Regions from separate parts of the Sphingomonas sp. BL-S-29 genome, predicted to be linked through region 1. Evidence: riboswitches for the same ligand, from Rfam matches in the RefSeq annotation. Region 1 holds a riboswitch; the other holds the start of a gene.

Evidence for each region. Region 1 has a riboswitch for glycine ahead of ACZ1I2_RS20020 (L-serine ammonia-lyase). Riboswitches for the same ligand answer to the same signal wherever they lie in the genome.
Region 2: it holds a riboswitch for glycine, as region 1 does, so the genes downstream of both, gcvT (glycine cleavage system aminomethyltransferase GcvT) here and ACZ1I2_RS20020 (L-serine ammonia-lyase) in region 1, are expected to answer to the same signal.

Annotation. Positions count from the first base shown of each region.
Region 1 is NZ_CM145482.1:4,213,830-4,224,752, forward strand. It holds gene ACZ1I2_RS20015 (translocation/assembly module TamB domain-containing protein) at 1-3,327, shown strand, start outside; gene ACZ1I2_RS20020 (L-serine ammonia-lyase) at 3,522-4,868, opposite strand; glycine riboswitch at 4,978-5,043, opposite strand; glycine riboswitch at 5,045-5,132, opposite strand; gene ACZ1I2_RS20025 (helix-turn-helix transcriptional regulator) at 5,176-6,030, opposite strand; gene ACZ1I2_RS20030 (SDR family oxidoreductase) at 6,133-7,011, shown strand; gene ACZ1I2_RS20035 (glutathione S-transferase family protein) at 6,999-7,640, opposite strand; gene ACZ1I2_RS20040 (M13 family metallopeptidase) at 7,661-9,718, opposite strand; gene ACZ1I2_RS20045 (carboxyl transferase domain-containing protein) at 9,890-10,923, shown strand, end outside.
Region 2 is NZ_CM145482.1:2,739,727-2,750,649, reverse strand. It holds gene proS (proline--tRNA ligase) at 587-2,122, opposite strand; gene ACZ1I2_RS13100 (DMT family transporter) at 2,206-3,099, shown strand; gene ACZ1I2_RS13095 (methyltransferase family protein) at 3,164-3,631, shown strand; gene ACZ1I2_RS13090 (CcdC protein domain-containing protein) at 3,628-4,143, opposite strand; gene gcvPB (aminomethyl-transferring glycine dehydrogenase subunit GcvPB) at 4,208-5,776, opposite strand; gene ACZ1I2_RS13080 (hypothetical protein) at 5,773-5,901, opposite strand; gene gcvPA (aminomethyl-transferring glycine dehydrogenase subunit GcvPA) at 5,898-7,256, opposite strand; gene gcvH (glycine cleavage system protein GcvH) at 7,389-7,760, opposite strand; gene gcvT (glycine cleavage system aminomethyltransferase GcvT) at 7,762-8,889, opposite strand; glycine riboswitch at 9,060-9,192, opposite strand; gene ACZ1I2_RS13060 (MOSC domain-containing protein) at 9,271-9,918, opposite strand; gene ACZ1I2_RS13055 (hypothetical protein) at 9,915-10,520, opposite strand; gene ispH (4-hydroxy-3-methylbut-2-enyl diphosphate reductase) at 10,687-10,923, shown strand, end outside.

The sequences.
Region 1 (10,923 bases):
CGGCTGACCGCGCCGGCACTGCTGGTCGATCTGACCACGACCCTGGCGCAGCGGCGCGCGAACACGAAGCTGTCGGTCAAGTCCGACGCGCTGGCGGTCACGGCGAACGGCATGATCGATCTGGCGCAGAGCCGCTTCGAGGGATTGCAGGTCGAGGCGAGCCTGCTCACCCCCGGATCGATCGCGCCGAACCTCAACGGGCGTGACGTGCGCGCGTCGCTGCGGCTCGACGGCGCCTTTGTCCGGCCGCTGGTCGACTACAAGATCAGCGCCGCGGCGATCGGCTTCGACAAGACCGTGGTGCAGGGCCTCTACGCCGAAGGCCGCAGCCGGGTCGATGCCGACCGCATCATCGTGCCCGTCACCGGCCGCATCGCGCGCGTCACCGGGCTGAACGCGGCGGCCGGCGGCTTGCTGACAAAGGTGACGATCAACGGCGAGTTCGCGATCTCCGGCGACACGATCCTGTCGGACAATCTGCGCATCCGTTCGCCCCAGATCGATGCCACCGCGATCGTCGTCGCCGACCTGTCGACCGGCATCTACCGCGCCGGGCTGAAAGGGCGGATCAACGATTACCGGATCGACGGCGTCGGCATCATCAACCTGACGACCGACATGAACCTGGTCACCGTCCCGTCCGGCGGCTTCGGGCTGAAGGGAAGGTTCGGCGTCACCACGGTGAAGCTCGACAATGCCGGCGTTCAGAACTTCCTGGGCGGACGCGCGGTGATCGTCGGCAATCTCAGCTTCGATCCCAAGGGCGTGTTCCGGGTCCAGAACCTACGGGTCGCGGCGCCGAGCTTCCGCCTCACCGGCGGCCAGGGCAGTTATTTGCCCGACGGCCGCATCGCCTTCACCGCGCAGGGCCATTCGACTCAATATGGCCCGCTGGCGGTCGCCATATCGGGCACCGCCGAGCGCCCGCTGATCAAGCTGCGGGCGAGCCGGCCCAATGTCGGCGTGCAGCTCAGCGATGTCGTGGCGACGATCCGCGGAACCGGGACCGGCTATGCCGTGGTCGCGACCGGCGGCTCGCCTTATGGGCCGTTCAACGCGGACGTGCTGATCCGCACCGGTGGCGGGCCGCTGACCATCGACATCCACCGCGCGCGCTTCGCCGGGGTCGGTTTCGCGGGCACCGTCCGCCAGGCGCCCGCCGGGCCGTTCATCGGGAAGCTCACCGCCAATGGGTCGGGCATCACCGGCACCGTCACTTTGTCGGCGGTCGGCAAGATCCAGCGCGCGCAGGTCTCGGCCCGGGCCAATGGCGCGCATATCCCCGGCCAGGCCAAGCTGGTGATCGAGCGTGCGATCGTCGAGGCGACGATCACCCTCTACACCAAGGCGCCGGAGATCCTCGCCGATGTCCAGCTCGCCGGCGTGCGCCAGGGCAGTTTCTTCCTCCAGGCGGCGCGCGCCAAGGTGAATTACCAGGGCGGGCGCGGCACCGCGCAGATCGTCGCCAATGGCCAGAGCGGCGCGAGCTTCCGCATCGCCGCCAACGCCCAGCTCTCGCCCGACCTGTACCGGGTCGCGGCGCAGGGCCAGGTAGGCACTGTGCCCTTCCACCTCGCCCAGCCGGCGATAATCCGGAACGAGCACGGCATCTATGTGCTCGCGCCGGTCGCGATCGTCGTGCCGCAGGGGCAGGTGCGGGTGGCCGGTCGCTATGGCAAGACGCTCGAGCTGCAATCGCGCTTCGACAATTTCGATCTCGCGATCCTCAACACCTTCGCCGCCGGCGCGGGCACCGGCGGCCGGGCGACCGGCAGCCTGGACTATGTCCAGGCCGGATCGGGCGTGCCCCGCGCCGACCTGCGCGTCGACATCCGTAGCTTCACCCGCTCCGGCGCGGCGGTCGTGTCCACCCCGGTCGACATCTCGGCGCTCGGCACGCTCCGCCCCGAAGGCGGCGCGCTCGCCGCGCTGATCAAGCGCGGCGGTGCGACGATCGGGCGGGCGCAGCTGCGGTTGCAGCCGGTCGGCGGCGGCGACTGGATGACGGCGCTGATGGATGCCCCGCTCGGCGGCGGCATCCGGTATAACGGACCGGCCGACGTGCTGTGGAGCCTGTCGGGCCTGGCGAACCAGACGCTCACCGGGCAGATCGGCATTGCCGCCGATTTCTCCGGCCGTATCTCCAGCCCGCAGCTGACCGGGCTGATCCGCGCCAATGCGCTGGCCTATGATAACGAGACCTATGGCACCCGCATCAGCGCGATCAAGCTGACCGGACGCTTCACCAACGACCGGTTCGAGATCAGCGAGTTCACCGGGCGCGCCGGCAAGGGCACCGTCTCAGCACGCGGCAGCGTCGGGTTCGGCTCGGACGCGGGCTTCCCGATCGATGTCCGGGTGACCTTGAGCAATGCGCAGCTCGCGCGCAGCGACGCGCTGGGCGCGACCGTCTCGGGCGAGATCGCGGTGACCAACAGCAAGGCGAATGGCGGCCTGATCTCCGGCACCCTGAACCTGCCCGAAGTGCGGTACGAGATCATCCGCCAGGGCGCGGCCGAAGTCGCCGAACTGCAGGGGGTGCGCCGCAAGGGCACCAGCCGCGCGCAGGCCGCGCGCGATGCGGCCGAAGCTGCGGCAGGCGTGCCCAGCCTGTTCAAGCTCGACCTGCGCATCCGTGCCGACAACCGGCTGTTCGTGACCGGCATGGGGCTGGAAAGCGAATGGAGCGCCGACCTGCGGGTGGGCGGCACCTCGGCCACGCCGGAGGTGATCGGCAATGTCGACCTGGTGCGCGGCACCTATAATTTCGCGGGCAAGCGTTTCGATCTCGACCAGGACAGCATCATCCGCTTCGAAGGCGGCCCGGTGACGAACCCGAGCTTGTCGATGCGGGCGACGGCGACTCTCTCCGGCACCGCGATCACCATCAATATCGGTGGCCGGGCGCAGAACCCGCAAATCACCTTCACTTCCTCGCCCAGCCTGCCGCAGGACGAACTGCTCTCGCGCATCCTGTTCGGCAACTCGATCACCGAGCTGTCGCCGATGCAGGCGATCCAGCTCGCCTCGGCGCTCAATTCGCTGCGCGGCTCGGGCGGCGGGCTCAATCCGCTGGGCAAGCTGCGCTCCGCCTCGGGCATCGACCGGTTGCGCGTGCTGGGCGCGGACGAGGCAACCGGGCGCGGAACGTCCGTCGCCGCGGGCAAATATATCTCCAACGATATCTATGTGGAGATCGTTACCGACACGCGCGGCTTCACCGCGACCCAGATCGAGATCGCCTTGTCCAAGGCATTGAGCATCCTGAGCCAGACCGGCGGATCGAACGGGACCGCGATCAACCTGCGCTATTCGAGGGATTATTGACGGGCGGCTTGAGGCGTAGAGCCGAAACCCATACCGTCTCCGTTCGTCCTGAGTAGCCATTGAGCTTGTCGAATGGCGTATCGAAGAACAGGCGTCATGCGCTCCAACTGTCCTGCGATACGGGTCTTCGACTTCGCTCAGCCCCTACTCAGGACGAACGGTTTGCTCCTTGCACCTATTGATCCAACTGCCTGTCAGCACTCCACCACGTTGACGGCGAGGCCGCCCAGGCTGGTTTCCTTGTATTTGGAGCGCATGTCCTCGCCGGTCTGGCGCATCGTCTCAATCGCCTGGTCGAGGCTGACGATGTGGGTGCCGTCCCCGTCGAGCGCGAGATAGGCGGCGTTGATCGCCTTGACCGCGCCCATCGCGTTGCGCTCGATGCAGGGCACCTGGACGAGCCCGCCGATCGGATCGCAGGTCAGGCCGAGATTATGCTCGATGCCGATTTCGGCGGCATTCTCGATCTGGGCATTGCTCGCGCCGAGCACCGCCGCGAGGCCGGCGGCGGCCATCGAGCAGGCCACGCCGACCTCGCCCTGGCAGCCCATCTCCGCCGCCGAGATGGAGGCGCGGGTCTTGTAGAGCATGCCGATCGCCGCCGCAGTCGACAGGAAGATGCGAATGCCCTCGCGCGTCGCGGGACCCTCGAACGTCTCGTAATAGCGGATCACCGCGGGGATGATGCCGGCGGCGCCATTGGTCGGCGCGGTGACCACGCGGCCGCCGGCGGCATTCTCCTCGTTCACGGCCAGCGCCCAGAGGCTGACCCATTGGATGGTATGCGACGGGGCGCCGCGTTCCGAGCGGGAGATCAGCGCTTCGTGCAGCCCCTTGGCGCGGCGACGCACGTTGAGGCCGCCCGGCAATATGCCACCCTTCACCATGCCGCGATCGATGCAGGCGCGCATCGCATCGGCGACGCCGTCGAGCAGCGCGTCGGTCTCGGCCGCGGTGCGCCAGGCAGTGTCGTTGCGGCGAACCAGCTCGCTGATCGAGATATGCTCTGCCTCGGCCGCCAGCAGCAGCTCGTCACCCGACGTGAAGGGATGGCGCACCGCGACATTGCCAAGCTCCGGTCGTTCCCCGCCGCGCCGGATGGTGCCGCCGCCGACCGAATAATAGCGTAGCGTCTGCGACGTACCGTCCGGGAACCAGGCAGTCAGATCGAGGGCATTAGGATGTTCCGGCTCGAAGCGTTCGGGATGGAAATCGATCCCGCCCTTGCCGTCCAGCGCCACCGCATAGCCGCCCTCTCCGCCTCCTCGCCCGAGCGGCAGCGCATTGTCCGTGCGGAACCCGGCGACCAGCGCCGCCGCCGCTTCGGGATCGACTGTCTCCGGCTCCCAGCCGGCAAGGCCGAGCAGGACCGCGGTATCGGTGCCGTGCCCGATGCCGGTGAGCGCCAACGATCCGTACAGGCTGCAACCGACCCTGGTCGCGCGTTCCGGCAGGGCGAGGATGGTCCGCGCGAAATCCGCCGCGGCGCGCATTGGCCCGACCGTGTGCGAGCTGGACGGGCCGATGCCGATGGTGAACATCTCGGCGATGCTGATCGGGCGAAAGCGCGGGTCGGGAAAAGTCGAGGTCGCGAGAGGTGAGGTCACCGGGGCATGCTCCTGTCAGGCGCTGCGCGCGCCGTTGCATGCCCCCTCTGTCCCTTTGCCTGAGATCGCTATCCCGTCGGCGGGTGCCGTGGCACCACTCTCCAGAGTGTCTGTGTCGCGCGGTCCTTTTGCCTGAGAGTTTCCGGGGCGGTTGCTCCTTCGGCGCCGGCCAAAGCCGATCTCTCCCGTGCGACCGCCGATAGGTGAGCGAGTGCCCGCGCCAAGTCAATCGCCACGCTGGTCAGGATGCCCAGACCGCGCGGGATTCCTCGACAGGAGCTTCCCACCCGTCGACCAGGGACTGGACGAGCGCCCGGTCGTCCGGCGTGGCCGGGTTGTAGACGATCAGGCTGAGGTCCGGCCGGCCGTCCACCGCGAAGGCGGAATATTCCAGGGCGATCAGGCCGACCTGGGGATGGCGCAGATGCTTGGTCCCGTCGCCATAGGTCCGCACTTCATTGTCCTGCCACATCGAGGCGAATTCGGGGCTCGACCGGCAGAGTTCCTCGACCAGCGGCGCGACCTCGGCGTCGGCGCCGGCGCGCGCGGCATCGATCCGGAAGGAGCTCACGACGAATCGCGCCACCGATTCCCATTGCGGCTGCGCCGCGCGGACTCGATCGTCGCAGAAGATCAGGCGCAGGATATTGCGCTGGCCGGGCGGGATCGTGCCGTAATTGGTGAGGACCACCGCCGCGGCGCGGTTCCAGGCGACGACGTCCCAGGTCGCGGTCCGCACGATGGCGGGACTGCAGGTCAGCACGTCGAGCAGCCCCTGCAAGCGCGGCGTGATCGGATCCCCGCCGCGATACTGGGCCGCGGGCGGGCGGCCGAGACCAAGCAGGAACAGATGCTCGCGCTCGACCTCCGTCAGGGTCAATGCCGCCGCGATGCGATCGAGCACGTCGGCCGAGGGTTTCCCACCACGTCCTTGTTCAAGCCAGGTATACCAGGTCGGGCTGATATTGGCGCGCTGCGCCACTTCCTCGCGGCGCAACCCCGTGGTCCGCCGCCGCCCGGCGAACCCGAACGAGGCGGGATCGAGCCTGGTGCGCCGATTCCGGAGATAGGTGCCGAGCATGTTGTCGTCGGACATGGCTGCCCATCCAGTTAGTGTTTATACCAGGATAATGTCACTACTTTACCCGCATAAACCGGATCACGACAATAGGCGGATCGAAATGCTGGAGATGAGCAGATGCGCGTATTTGTAACGGGTGCCACCGGATGGGTCGGGTCGGCGGTGGTCGAGGAACTGGTCAGTGCCGGCCATCAGGTGACGGGCCTGGCCCGGTCCGCGGAAAAGGCAGCCGGGCTCGCCGCGGCCGGTGCCGACATCGTGTCCGGGACGCTCGACGACCTCGATACGCTGCGCGATGGCGCGGCGGCGGCGGACGGGGTGATCCACACCGCATTCAACCATGATTTCTCCCGGTTTGCCGAGAATGCGCGGCAGGACCAGCTGGCGATCGAGACATTGGGCAGCGCGCTGATGGGGTCGGACCGGCCGTTGCTCGTCACCTCGGGCTTTGCGTTGCTCGCGCCGGGCCGGGTCGCGACCGAGGCGGATCTGCCCGCGTCGCACCCCTCCTACCCGCGCCGGTCCGAGGCCGCCGCGATAGCTCTGGCGGCGCGCGGCGTGCGGGCCGCCTCCATCCGGCTGGCGCCGTCGGTGCACGGCACTGGCGACCACGGCTTCATCCCGTTCCTGATCGGCCTGGCCCGCGAGAAAGGCGTGTCCGCCTATATCGGCGACGGGGCGAACCGTTGGCCTGGGGTACACCGGCTCGACGCCGCGCGCCTCTACCGGCTTGCGCTCGAACAGGGCGCCACCGAGGCGGCCTATCACGCGACCGGCGACGAAGGAGTCGCGTTCAGGGACATCGCCGCGGTGATCGGGCGGCGGCTCGGCGTGCCGGTCGAATCGCGTGGACCGGAGCATTTCGGCTGGTTCGCCGATTTCGCCGGAGCGGATATTCCCGCATCGAGCGCGCGCACGCGGTCGTCGCTGGGCTGGGAACCGACGGGCCCGGATCTGCTGAGCGACATCGACCAGCCCGGCTATTATGCTGCCTGATCCGGCAGCGTGAGCTTGAACGCCTGATAAGCGTCAGTGAATTCGGGGAGCGCTTCGCACCGTGCGGCGTGCTCCCCCAGGGCGACCCAGCCATCCATGACGAACTGATCGGCCAGCGCCTCGCTGACGAAGCGGTGCATCGTGCCGAGCAGGACATCGGCGTGGCTCATCGTCTCGCCGAGCAGCCATGGGTCCTTCGCCGCCGCGCGCTCGCGTTCGAGCAGGTCGAGCGTGTCGATCACCTGGGCGCGGCACCGCTCGACCCACATCTTCAGGCCGCCATCGCGAAAGGCACGTTCATAGACCAGGCTGACCGCCTTTTCCGCGACGCCGGCGGCGAAGGCGCAGGTACGGAGCATGGCACGGCGATCGTCGCCGCGGCGGGTGAGGAAGGCGCGCTCGGGGCCGACCATCTCGTCGAGCGCATCGACGATCGCGCCGCTGTCGGTCAGCGCGACGCCGTCCTCATAGACCAGGGTCGGCACGCGCCGCAGCGGGTTGTAGCGCGCGATCTCCTCGACATCGCCGAACGCCGACAGCGGCGCGTGGCGATAGGGCAGATCATAGAGCTTCAACGTCACCGCGACGCGGCGGACGAAGGGCGAATCATACTGTCCGATCAGCAACATGGTCCGCCCTTCCCGTCCTTTTACCAGACCTTCACGCGCGCACTGGGTTCCAGATACAGCTTCTGGCCCGGCTGCACGTCGAATGCCTTGTACCACGCATCGAGGTTGCGAATGGTCTGCGCACGGAAACGGCCCGGCGAATGGCCGTCGGTCGCGACCTGCTGACGCGTGGACTTCTCGCGAGTCTTCTCGCGCCAGCTCTGGGCGAAGGCGAGCATGAAGCGCTGATCGCCGGTCAGCCCGTCGATCACCGGCGCTTCCTTGCCGCCGAGCGAGGCACGGTACGCCTCGTACGCCGCGGTCAGGCCAGCAACGTCGGCGATATTCTCGCCCAGCGTCTGTTCGCCGCTGAGGTGAAGGCCTGGCAGCGCCTCATAGGCGTCATACTGCTTGGCAAGCGCCGCGCTCTGCTCCTTGAAATGCGCGAAGTCGGCGAGGGTCCACCAGTTGCGCAGTTTGCCGCTCGAATCGAACTCGGCGCCGGTGTTGTCGAAGCTGTGGCTGATCTCGTGCCCGATGACCGCGCCGATCGAACCATAGTTCGCAGCCGCGTCCGCCTTGGGATCGTAGAACGGCGCCTCAAGGATCGCCGCCGGGAAGTTGAGCGCATTCTGCAGCGGCAGATTGACCGCGTTGACCGTCTGCGGCGTCATCCACCATTCGCCCTTGTCCGGCGCCTTGCCGATCTTGCCGACCTGGTGTCGGTATTCCGCGAGGCGCGCACGCTGCAGATTGCCGAGCGGATCGTCGCCCTTGATCTCCAGCGACCCGTAATTGCGCCAGGTCTCGGGATAGCCGACGCCGACGCGCATCGTCTCGATCTTCTTGCGCGCTTCGGCCTTGGTCGCGGGCGCCATCCAGGTCAGATTCTCGACGCGCTTGTCGAAGGCGGCCAGGATGTTCTTCACCATATTCTGGATGTCGGTCTTGGACGAGGCCGGGAAGAATTTCGCGACATAGATCTGGCCGACCGCGTCGCCCAGGCTGTTGTTCACGGCGGCAATCGCCCGCTTGTCGCGCGGCCGCGGCTGCTGCGTGCCGCTCAGCGTCTTGCCGTAGAAGTCGAACGAGGCATCGTCGAAGGCCTTGGGCAGCACCGGCGTGACGGTGTTGATGTGGTGGAAGGCCATCCAGTCCTGCCACGCTTCCAGCGGCTCGCTCGCCACCAGGGCGGAGAGCTTCGCGGTCGGGGCGGGATGCCAGACGATGAAGTCCTGCTGGCCCGAAAGACCCGCCGCTTCGAAAAAGGCGTTCCAGTCCAGGCCCGGCGCCTTCTTCGCGAAGTCCGCCTGTTTCCACGGGTTGTTCGCCTTATGGACGTCCTGGCTCTCGATATAGCCGGCATGCGCCGTGGCGATCTTGGTCTCGAGCGCCATTACACGGTCGGCGCGCGCGGCGGGATCGCTCAGGCCGGCCAGGGTGAAGACCTTGGTAACATAGGCCTTATAGGCGGTGCGGACCTGCGCCATGTCGGGCTTGGCCGAGACATAATAGTCGCGCTCGGGCAGACCGATGCCGCCCTGAAGCAGATACGGCACGGTCTGGCCCGGATTGTCGAGCGCCTGGGTGACGAACAGGCCGAACAGATGCTCGGTCTTGAAATTGGTCGCGTTGAGCGGATCGACATCGGCGCGAAGATCGGCGCCGAGGGCCTTGGCCAGGGCGGTCTTGTCCGCAATGGCGGCGATCGCGTCCAGCTCGGGCTTGATCGGGGCGAGGCCGCGCTTCTCGATGCCGGCGGTGTCGAGATAGGCATTGTAGAAATCGGCGATCCTGCGCTGGTCGGTGCCGGCGGCGGCATTGGCCTTGACGGCTTCCGCGATCAGCTGCGCATTGCGGCCTTCAGCGATGTTGAACACCTGAAGGAAGATGCCGGTGCTCGACCGGTCGGCCGGGATCTCGGTCTTGGCGCGCCAGCCGCCATTGGCATATTCGTCGAAATCGTCGCCGGGTTTGACGGCCTTGTCGAGCCCCGCCACGTCGACGCCGATCGCGCTGCCCGCAACCGGCGTCGTCGCGCTCTGGGTGCAGGCAGTGGTGGCGAGCAGGGCCGCGAGAAAAATCGTTGAACGCTTCATGTGATAGACCTCTCCAAGGTGTATGGCGCGGGGGATACACCCGTGTTTTCGGTTACACCAGATACCAACGCCGCCGTTTCCCCGCACCGCCGCACAGAGCCTTATGCCGCGAGCGTCGCTTCCCATTCGCGCGATCGCTGTCTAGTCAGGGGCCAAGATGAGGATAACACCATGAGCGCGCCGGCTCTCGACACCAAGCTATCGCCGGAGAGCGAGACCTTCCGCGCCAACGCAGCGCACAACCGGGCATTGGCGGAGCGACTCCGTGCCGATGTCGCGCGGACGGCGCTTGGCGGGTCCGAGAAAAGTCGCGAACGGCACGCGTCGCGCGGCAAACTGCTCCCACGCGACCGGGTGGAGCGGCTGCTCGATCCGGGATCGCCCTTTCTCGAGATCGGGCAGCTCGTCGCGAACGGGCTGTATGACGACGAGGTGCCGGGTGCCGGCGTGATCGCGGGCATCGGCCGGGTCTCCGGCCGGCAGGTGATGATCCTGTGCAACGATGCCACGGTGAAGGGCGGGACCTATTATCCGCTGACGGTGAAGAAGCATCTGCGCGCGCAGGAGATCGCCGAGGCGAACCGCCTGCCCTGCATCTATCTGGTCGATTCGGGCGGCGCGAACCTGCCGCATCAGGCCGAGGTGTTTCCCGATCGCGACCATTTCGGGCGGATCTTCTTCAACCAGGCGACCATGTCGGCGAAGGGCATTCCGCAGATCGCCTGCGTGATGGGCAGTTGCACGGCGGGCGGCGCCTATGTGCCCGCGATGTCCGACGAGACGGTGATCGTGCGCAACCAGGGCACGATCTTCCTCGCCGGCCCGCCGCTGGTGAAGGCAGCGACGGGCGAAGTGATCTCCGCCGAGGAACTGGGCGGCGCGGAGACGCATGGCCGCAAGTCGGGCGTGGTCGACCATGTCGCCGAGAATGACGAGCATGCGCTGACCATCGTGCGCGACATCGTCTCCACGCTGCCCGAGAACCGGAAACCCGACATCGCGCTGGTGGAACCCCGGGCGCCGAAGTTCGATGCGGAGGAGCTGTACGGGATCATCCCGTCGGACGTCCGTGCGCCGTACGATGTGCACGAGGTGATCGCGCGGCTGGTCGACGCGTCCGAGTTTCACGAGTTCAAGGCGCTCTATGGATCGAGCCTGGTGTGCGGTTTTGCGCATATCTGGGGCATGCCGGTCGCGATCCTCGC
Region 2 (10,923 bases), 1.5 Mb from region 1:
CCGAACAACTAGGCCAATCCATCCGGAGCAAACCGCCAAGTATCCGATTCCAGCACAAAGATAAGCGCGATGAAAAACCGATACCCCCTGCAAAATTCTGCGAGTAAAATGACAATAGCGTCGCAATACGCTACGCCCACCCACGCCCCGCGCTCTCAGTCGCTATGCACCTCGCAACCCGTGACCTGTAATAATTCTCGCGCGACCGCCAAGAACCGCTCGATTCCGCCCCGTTCGCAGGTGCCTCGCATAAATCGCCGGTTACTTGCCGGAATCGAAGCCCCCCCGGCAATGTCCGAAAGCTGTTCCACCGCGATACTGCGCCATGGTTCCAACAGCCGGCACGATGACTATCGCACCCACGGGCCCGCCCAATCGGCTGCATCCGGATCGCCGGATACATCGCGAAAATCGTGACTCAACCCGCTTCGACCACCGATCGATTCAACGGCACCACCATGCATGCAAAGACGAGGCAGGATGGCGCGTGAGCATCATCCTGTCCCGCTCTTTCCCATGACCGATCCATTACCGCATCACGCGCGGCGCTACGGAGTGCCGGCGGTGCGACAGGAAAGGTGAGGCCCTAGTAGGACCGCCCCACCAGAACCCGTTCCACCGCCGGCTCGCCCGTGAACAGGCACGCGCCATTGATCGCCGCCGCATCCATCGGCGCGTTGCGGATCGTCAGCTTGAGCGCCTTCAGCCGCTCCACCACGGCATCGAGCGCGGTGCCGGTCGGCTTCGACCATTGCACTTCGACCCAGCCCGGGTTCTTCTCGCTCTCGGCGAACACCCGCTCGATCCCGGCGAAATCGGTCACATCGCGCGCGATGTTCGCCTCGAGCCGCCCGCGTGCCTCGGCATGCAGATTCGTCTGGATGCCCTCCAACGTAGCTACCGCCTCGCCGATGAAATCGGCCTGCGCCACCACGGCGCTGTCGAGCTTGCCGTCCTCGCGGTACAGCCGGTCGCGCCGGATCACCGAGACGTTGCCGCCCGCCACATCGCGGCCGCCGACTTCGATCACGATCGGCGCGCCCTTCTTCACCCAGCCCCAGCGCTTGGTCGCGGCCTTGGCCGGCTTGAGATCGAGCAGCGCGCGCACCGGCTCGCCGAACGCCGACAGCTTTGCCAGTTCGGCCTGCAGCGCCTTGCAATAATCGACGATCTCCGCGTCCTCGGGCTGGTCGCGCAGCATCGGCACGATCACGATCTGCCACGGCGCGATACGCGGCGGCACGCGCAGGCCGTCGTCATCGCCATGCACCATGATCACGCCGCCGATCATGCGCGTGGAGACGCCCCAGCTCGTCGTATTGGCCAGCTCCAGCTCGCCCGCGGCATTCTGGAAACGAATGCCCTGCGCGCTCGCGAAATTGGTGCCGAGAAAATGGCTGGTGCCCGCCTGGAGCGCCTTGCCGTCCTGCATCATCGCCTCGATCGAATAGGTCGCGACGGCGCCGGGGAAGCGCTCATTCTCCGGCTTCTCGCCCGCGACGACCGGCAGCGCCAGGCAATCCTCGGCGAAGCTGCGATAGACCTCCAGCATCTTCAGCGTCTCTTCGCGCGCCTCCTCGGCGGTGGCATGCGCGGTATGCCCTTCCTGCCAGAGAAACTCGCTGGTGCGCAGGAACATGCGCGTGCGCATTTCCCAGCGCACGACGTTCGCCCATTGGTTGATCAGCACGGGCAGGTCGCGCCACGACTGCACCCAGCGCGCAAAGGCGGTGCCGATCACCGTCTCCGATGTCGGCCGCACGACCAGGGGCTCTTCCAGCTTCGCGGTCGGATCGGGCATCAGCCCGCCCTTGCCGTCGCTCACCAGCCGGTGATGCGTGACGACCGCCATCTCCTTGGCGAACCCTTCGACATGCTCCGCTTCCTTCTCGAAATAGGACAGCGGGATGAACAGCGGGAAATAGCAATTCTCATGGCCGGTCGCCTTGATCCGGTCGTCGAGCAGGCGCTGGATCCGCTCCCAGATGCCATACCCCCATGGCCGAATGACCATGCAGCCGCGCACGCCGGATTCCTCGGCAAGATCGGCTTCCGAAATGACGGACTGGTACCAGGCCGAGAAATCGGCCTCGCGGGTGACGGGGAGAGCATGCTTGATCATGCGAGGCCGGATAGCGGCTCCGGATTAATCCGTCACCCCGGACTTGTTCCTCGGCTCACTCTTCCGCAAGAGCGAGCGACCAGATGACCACTGACCGCATCCTTCCCGCCATCGCGCTCCGCCTCCTGTCAGTGGTGTGCCTCGCGACGATGACGGCGCTGATCAAGCTCGCGGAATATCGCGGCGCCCACCTGTCCGAGATCCTGTTCTTCCGCCAGGCGGTCGGGGTTCCGCTGGTCGCGACGGTGATCGCGCTGGGCCCCGGGCTCGCGACGATCCGCACCGCCCAGCTCGGGGCGCATGTCTTCCGCGCCGTGGTCGGCCTGAGCAGCATGAGCTGCCTGTTCATCGCGGTGACGCTGTTGCCGCTCGCCGAATCGACCACCTTGCAGTTCACCGTGCCGATCTTCGCCACGATCCTCGGCGCGCTGGTGCTGGGCGAGCCGACCGGCTGGCATCGCTGGCTCGCGGTCGTCGCGGGATTCGTCGGCGTGCTGATCGTCGCGCGTCCGGGGACGGGCCATTTCGTCCTCTGGGGCACGGTCGCTGGCCTCTCCGCCGGGTTCCTCGCCGCGATCGTCTCGATCCAGCTGCGCAGGATCGGGCGGACGGAAAGTCCCTACACCACGGTCTTCTGGTTCGCGACATTGTCCATGATCCCGCTGAGCATCGTCTATGCGATGGATCACCAGAAGCACGCGCTGGAGGTCTGGCTCCTGCTGATCGGCGTGGGCGTGATCGGCAATCTCGGCCAGATCGCGCTGACCACCGCGCTCAAGCTCGGGCCGGTCTCGATCGTGGTGCCGATGGATTATTCGTCGCTGCTCTGGGCGACGCTGTACGGCTGGCTCCTGTTCGGGACATTTCCCGGTCTCTCGACCTGGATCGGGGCGCCGATCGTCATCGGCAGCGGGCTCTATATCGTGTGGCGCGAACATGTCCGACGGCAGACCGAGACCGAGCAGGCGATCGTCTAGCGCCGGGGCCTTGCGTTCGCTGCATCCCTCCCCGCATGATGCGCGGCGATCATCGGAGAGAGCCATGCGAATTGATCCGGACAGCGCGAAAGTGGGCTTCCCGCCCCCTCTCATCTATCTCGGCGTGCTTCTCCTGGGGTTCGCCTGGACCGGCCTGACCGGCCGGCTCGGCCCCGCCGGCACGCTGTCGATCATGACCGGCGGGACGCTCCTCCTCCTCGGTGCCGGCGTGATCCTGGCGGGCTCGGAACGATTCCGCAGGCTGGGCACCGCGACGAGGCCCTGGCGATCCTCGACCCGCCTGGTCACGACCGGCATCTACCGCGTCACCCGCAACCCGATGTATCTCGGCATGGCGATCCTCTATGCCGGGTTCGCCATCCTGTTCGACAGTTTCACCGCGCTCCTGCTGCTGCCGGTCGCGATCCTGCTGATCCGCACCCAGGTCATCGCGCGCGAGGAACGCTATCTGCTCGGCAAGTTCGGCGCGGACTATGACGCCTACAAGCAGAACGTCCCGCGCTGGTTCTAGACCTTCGCCGCCCGCGCCTCATCGAGCAGCCGCGTCGCGCGCAGATACATCTCGACGCGCTGCACCGCGAACAGGCCGAGCGCCAGGACGACGAGCATATCCGTCAGCATCGCGACGTTCAGGTGCAACGCGCTGCTCCCCGCCCTCGCAGCGGCACGCAGCCCTACGATCCCGAACAGAAAGGCGATGCCGGCCAGCGACGCCTTCTGGTTGAGTTGATGCGTGTCGGGATCGACGGTGATCCGCATCGTCTTGCCGCGCTGCCACCCAAGCGCGGCGCCGACCGCCAGCGCGACCGCGCACAGCCCCCATCCCACCGGCGTCGGCGGAAACTGGACCAGCATGCCGAGGCAGACCACCAGATAGATGGCCGGGAAAATCCATAGCCGCTCGATCCGAAGCGGTCGAAGCTGGCTCAGCCGCCGGGCGCGAAAGGCGAAGACCAGAACGAAGATCGCGATCGGGATGGCATATTGCATCCAGCCTTGCGGCTGCCCGGTATGAACCTGCATCCCCGTCCCCCACTCCCTATGCGCCCCACGATGCCCCGTCACTGTGACGGGTTCGTGACCGCCCTTACTCCGCCGCTTGCGCGAGCTCCTGATCCTTCCACACCAGTACCGGCTTGCGCGCGGCCAGCGTTTCGTCGAGCCGGCTGCGCGGCGCAAAATGCGGCGCCGATTTCAGCGCGACATCGCCCGCCTTGGCCCGCTCCGCCACCGAACGCAGCGCGCCGATGAACTGATCGAGCGCCGCCTTGCTCTCGGTCTCGGTCGGCTCGACCAGCATCGCGCCGTGCACCACCAGCGGGAAATACATCGTCATCGGATGATACCCCTCGTCGATCAGCCCCTTGGCCACGTCGATCGTCGAGAAACCCTCGGCCAGGTTCGAATCCGAGAACAGGGCCTCATGCATGCACGGCCCGGACGCCCCGAACGGTGCATCGAGCGTGCCGTCGAGCGAGCGCAGGATATAGTTCGCGTTGAGCACCGCATCCTCCGCCACCTGCCGCAGGCCATCGGCGCCGTGGCTGAGGATATAGGTCAGCGCGCGGGTGAACATGCCCATCTGCCCCTGGAAGGCGACCATGCGCCCGAAGCTGCCCGCATGATGCTCCTCGGCGGTCTCTTCCTCGACGAGGCGGAAGCCGTCCGCCGTCTTCTCGACGAAGGGCAGTGGCGCATAGGGCGCCAGCGCTTCCGAGAACACCACCGGCCCCGAACCCGGTCCGCCGCCGCCATGCGGCGTGGAGAAGGTCTTGTGCAGGTTGATGTGCATCGCGTCGATGCCGAGATCGCCCGGACGCACACGCCCGACGATCGCGTTGAAGTTCGCCCCGTCGCAATAGACCAGGCCGCCCGCCGCGTGGACCGCGTCCGAGATCTTGCGCATGTCCCGCTCGAACAGCCCGCAGGTATTGGGGTTGGTGATCATCACCCCGGCCACGTCCGGCCCCAGCCGCGCGGTCAGCGCCGCCAGATCGACCCGGCCTTCGCTGGTCGCGGGGATATCCTCGACCGAATAGCCGGCAAAGGCCGCGGTCGCCGGGTTGGTGCCATGCGCGCTCTCCGGCACCAGGATCACCTTGCGGTGCCCCTCGCCCCGCGCTTCCAACGCCGCGCGGATCGCCAGGATCCCGCAAAGCTCACCATGCGCGCCCGCCTTGGGGCTCATCGCGACGGAATGCATGCCGGTCAGCGTCACCAGCCAGTGCGCGAGCTGGTGGATCACCTCGAGCGCGCCCTGCACCGTATCGACCGGCGCGAGCGGGTGGATATCGGCGAAACCGGGCAGCCGCGCCATCTTCTCGTTGAGCCGCGGGTTGTGCTTCATCGTGCACGAACCGAGCGGGAACAGGCCGAGGTCGATCGCGTAATTCTGCCGCGACAGGCGCGTGTAGTGGCGCACCGCTTCGGGCTCGGACAGGCCCGGAAGGCCAATCGGCGCCGACCGACTCAGGTTGCCAAGCCGCGAGGCGACCTTGGCCGGGGCCGCAACTTCCACACCCGTGGTCCCGGTCGAGCCGATCTCGAAGATCAGCGCCTCTTCCAGCATCAGCGCCTTGTTGCCGGTGAAGGTCGGGGCCGTGGCGGAACCGGCCTCGGGGCGCTCCGGGCGCCAGCCGCTTGCGTTGATCGTCATGCCTGGGTTCCTCGCACAAACCCGTTCGGGCTGAGCTTGTCGAAGCCCGGCCCTTCTTTTGAACGGTTGAAAGAAAAGAACAGCCCTTCGACAAGCTCAGGGCGAACGGAAGGAGGAGTGGTCATGCCAGCACCTCCTGGAGCGCGGAGGCAAGTGTCTCGACATCCTCCATGGTGGTCGTCTCGGTCACCGCGACGACCAGGCCGTTCGCCAGATCGCTCTCGCCGGGATAGAGCCGCCCGAGCGACACGCCGGCCAGGATGCCGCGATCGGCCAGCGTCCGCACCACGGGCCGCGCCTCGACCGGCAGCTTCAGGGTGAATTCGTTGAAGAAGGTCTCGTTGACCAGTTCGACGCCCGGTATTTGCGCGAGCCGCTCCGCTGCGGCGACCGCACCGGCGTGGTTGGTCTCGGCCAGCGCGCGCAGTCCGGCCTCGCCGAGCAGGGTCATGTGGATCGAGAAGGCCAGCGCGCAGAGACCGGAATTGGTGCAGATGTTCGACGTCGCCTTTTCGCGGCGGATATGCTGCTCGCGCGTCGACAGCGTCAGCACGAAACCGCGACGGCCGTCCGCGTCCTGCGTCTCCCCGCAGAGCCGGCCCGGCATCTGGCGGACATATTTTTCCTTGCAGCCGAACAGCCCGACATAGGGCCCGCCGAACTGAAGCCCGACGCCGATCGACTGGCCTTCGCCCACGACGATATCCGCATCCATCTCGCCCGGCGACTTGATCGCACCCAGCGCCACGGGCTCGGTGACCACGGCGATCAGCAGCGCCTTCTTGGCGTGGCAAGCGGCGGCCAGCTCGGACAGGTCGTCGATCCGGCCGAGGATATCGGGATACTGGACGACGACACAGGACGTATCGTTGTCGATCGCCGCGATCAGGTCGGCGATGTCGGTCCCGGCCGACAGCGACGGTGTGCCGGTTTCCAGCACATCACCGGTGAACTTCGCCATGGTCTTCGCGACGGAAACATAATGCGGGTGAAGCCCGGTCGACAGGATCGCCTTGGCCCGCTTGGTCACCCGCCGCGCCATGCCGATCGCTTCCCAGCAGGCGGTCGAGCCATCGTACATCGACGCGTTCGCCACATCGGTGCCGAGCAGCCGCGCGACCTGGGTCTGGAACTCGAACAGCATCTGCAGCGTGCCCTGCGCGATCTCGGGCTGATACGGCGTGTACGCCGTCAGATACTCGCCGCGCTGGATCAGATGGTCGACGCTCGCCGGCACATGATGCTTATAGGCACCGCAGCCGAGGAAGAAGGGCGCGTCGCCCGCCGCCAGGTTCTTGCGCGCCAGCGCCGACATGTGGCGTTCGACCGCCAATTCGCTCGCATGGCCCGGAAGGCCGTGGATCGGGCCGTCGAGTTGGGCAATGGCGGGCACGTCGACGAACAGATCGTCGATCGACCTGGCGCCGATCGTGGCGAGCATCGCCTGACGATCATTGTCGGTAAGGGGCAAATACCGCATTCAAGCAATCTCCCCCCTCCCGCCTGCGGGAGGGGTCGGGGGTGGGCGCCCGGCCAATTCCGGGCGGAGCGTTGGAGGAAAGCGCGAGCCCGCCCCCAACCCCTCCCGCAAGCGGGAGGGGAGTACGTCACATCAAAGCTTCGCGACGAAAGCGGCGTAGGCCGCCTCATCCATCAGGCCCTTGAGTTCTTCCGGATCGCTGAGCGTCAGCTTAAAGAACCAGCCCTCGGCCTCGGGATCTTCGTTGACGAGCCCGGGATTGTCGCCGAGCGCGGCATTGCCTTCAAGCACGGTGCCGGAGACCGGCGAATAGACGTCCGATGCGGCCTTGACCGATTCGACCACCGCGGCCTCGTCGCCCTTCGCCAGTTCCTTGCCCTCCGCCGGCACGTCGACGAACACGATGTCGCCGAGCTGGCCTTGCGCGTACTCGCTGATGCCGACCGTGCCGATGTCGCCGTCGACATCGACCCATTCATGATCTTCGGTGAAGTAACGGCTCATCTTACTTGCCTCCTGCTCGGACATAGCGGTGTGGAATCAGCGGCATCGCGGTGACGGTCGCCTGGTGGACCTTGCCACGCTGCGTAATCTGGATGACGGTGCCGATCGCCGCCATCGCGGCGGGCACATAGGCCATGGCGATCGGCGCACCGAAGCTCGGGGCGAAACCGCCGCTGGTGACCTTGCCGACCTCGGAACCCTCCGCATCGACCACCGCCGCGCCCTCGCGCACTGGCTGGCGGCCTTCGACGACCAGGCCGACGCGCTTGACCGCCGCGCCCTGCTCGCGCTCGAGCAGGATACGCTCGGCGCCCATGAAATTGCCTTCCTCGCGACGGCGCTTGGACAAAGCGAAGCCGAGATCGGCCATCACCGGCGTGGTCTTGGGATCGAGATCATGCCCGTAGAGCGGCAAGCCGGCCTCGAGCCGCAGCGAATCGCGCGCGCCGAGCCCGATCGGCTTCACTTCGGCCTCGGCGGTCAGCGCATCGGCGAGTGCCTCGGCAGCCTCGGCCGGCACCGAAATCTCGAACCCGTCCTCACCGGTATAGCCCGAGCGGCTGATCCACAGCGGCGTGCCGTTCCACTCGAACGCACCCGCGGTCATGAACACCAACGCCTCGACGCCCGGCACCAGCCGCGACAGCACGTCAACCGCCTTGGGGCCCTGGAGCGCGAGCAGCGCCTGCTCGTCCATGATGTTGATCGTGATGTCCTCGGGCAGGTGATCGAGGAGATAGGAGATGTCGTCATATTTGGTCGCGCCGTTGACGACCATGTAGATGCCGTCCTCGCGGCGCGTGACCATCAGATCATCGAGAATGCCGCCATTCTCCGCGAGCAGCAGCGAATAGCGCATCTTCGTAGGGGCAAGCCCCTTGATGTCGCCCGGCAGCAGCGCTTCGAGCGCGGCATCGGCGCAGTCGCCGGTAAAGAGCAGCTGGCCCATATGGCTGACGTCGAACAAACCGGCGGAGTCGCGCGTCCACAGATGCTCGGCCATGATGCCTTCATACTGGACGGGCATGTGATAGCCGGCGAATTCGACCATCCGGCCGTCCCGCGCACGGTGCCACGCATCGAGCGGCAGCGTCTGGATCTCGATTTCGGGGCCTTCGTTGTCACTCAATGCCGGTCTCCGTCACAAGGTGTCACGGCGTTACGCAGCGCATCTTACGCCGCGTTTCGCCGCCCCCTCTGTCACGGGAACCTGAGAGCTTTGACCACCCGCTTGCGCAGGATGGCTTACCCCTTCGGTGGGCCGGGCAAACATCGCCTCGGCCGCTTTCCAGAGTGTCGATAGCCCGCGCGGTCCGGTGTGCCTGAGAGATTCCGGGGCGGTTGCTCCTTCGGCGCCCTGGATCAGGGATTCCATGCCAAGCCATTGCTTTGACAAGGGTCCCACGTCCGGGGTCTCTCCCGCGCGTGCCTATGGAAGTTGCCCTCCATCGACATGCCCGGTGTGACGCGGTGCAGCATGCGAGTCAATCGGCCTTGGTAACGCTTTTAGCTAAGCCATCAATTTGAGGGCACGGTGCCGCCATCCGTCATACAGCAGTTCCATACCCGCAAGGTCACGAAGCGCCGCCGGGTCGTGACGATGGTCCCCGGCGATGAGCAGACCGAAGACGCGGCGGACTGTCCACCCTGGCAAGGGGCGCTCGACCATCGCCAGGGCCTCGCCCGGCTCGGCGGCGCCTTCCTCGATCACGCGGTAATACCATCCGCTGCGCCGTTCCTTGACCATCAGTGCCGGGAGAGCCGGCCAGCGCAGCCGTTCAGCCTGCTTCCAGCAGGGTTGCCGGCCCTGGCTGATCTCGATCAGCGCGCGGCCCAGGCGGAACCGGTCGCCGATGCAGACCTGATCTTCGGTCAGCCCGAGCGTCGCGATATTCTCGCCAAAGGCCCCCGGCGCCGCGAGCACCGGATCGTCCACCCTGTCCTCGCTCCAGCGCGCATAATGATCATGGGGATAATGATGCAGCGCCTTGTCCGGTCCGCCATGAACGGTCGGATCGGCCTGCTCGTCGCCTTCCAGCCCAAGAAAGCCGATCTTCACCGGCCCGGTGACGGGAGACTTGGCGATGGCGCTGTTTTCACCCCGCCCGAGGTACCGGGCCTTACCCGTCAGCAGGGCAAAGGCCCGGACCTCGGTCACCGGGTGGCGTTGTACTTGAGCTGATCGTCGGTCAGTTGAAAGCCGACCAGCGCCTCGAAGGTAGCGCGCAGCACGGCCTGGCGAATCTCCGGACGAGTCAGCGGGTCGACCGCGGCGTCGCTGCCGCCCGCCTTGCGCTTTTCGGTCAGCTTCTTGCGGACATCTTCAGAAAGGCTGGCCGCCGCGCGGGAGATGGTGCTGCTCGCCTGGCCGCTGGCCGTCGCACGGTCCTGCCCGGCATTGAAATGCACGGAGACATGGCCGACGCGCTTGGCGATAACGGCGGTGCCGCCCCGCACGACGGTGATGAAATAGGGCAGACTCACGTCGCGCGCCGTATCGGTGCGCGCCCGGCGCGCCTGGATATCGAAGGTGACGGTGGTGACGATGTCGTCAGTCGCATCGGCGCAGGTGGAGCGGACATTGGTCATCACCGCCGCAACGTCGATCGCGGTCGCCGCGGTACTGGCCGGCGGATCGAACAGGGTGATATCGCCGGTCGCCGCGGGAACGCCGACGGTCGGACAGGCCGAACGGATCGCCGTGATGCCACCCGTTTCGTCAATGTCTCCGGTGGTGGAGCAGCCGCCGGCCAGCAGCATCAGGATGGCGGGAACGGCAATTTTCCGGGCTGTCACGGGCACACGCACCTTATCACATGGGAACACATAGGAAGGGGCCTCGCGCTCGCGCGCACCGGCCCCGGAACGACGCGCACCATAGGAACCGGCTTTCGCGCACGCAAGCAATCGCGTAGAGCCCATCGTGATGACCGATCTCCAGAAACCGCCACTCGAACTGCTCATTGCCGCGCCGCGCGGCTTTTGCGCTGGCGTCGACCGCGCGATCCAGATCGTCGAGCTGGCGATCGAGAAATATGGTGCGCCGGTCTATGTCCGGCACGAGATCGTCCACAACAAGTTCGTCGTCGATGCGCTGCGCGAGAAAGGCGCGATCTTCGTCGAGGAGCTTGACGAAGTGCCGGATGGCGTGCCGGTGGTCTTT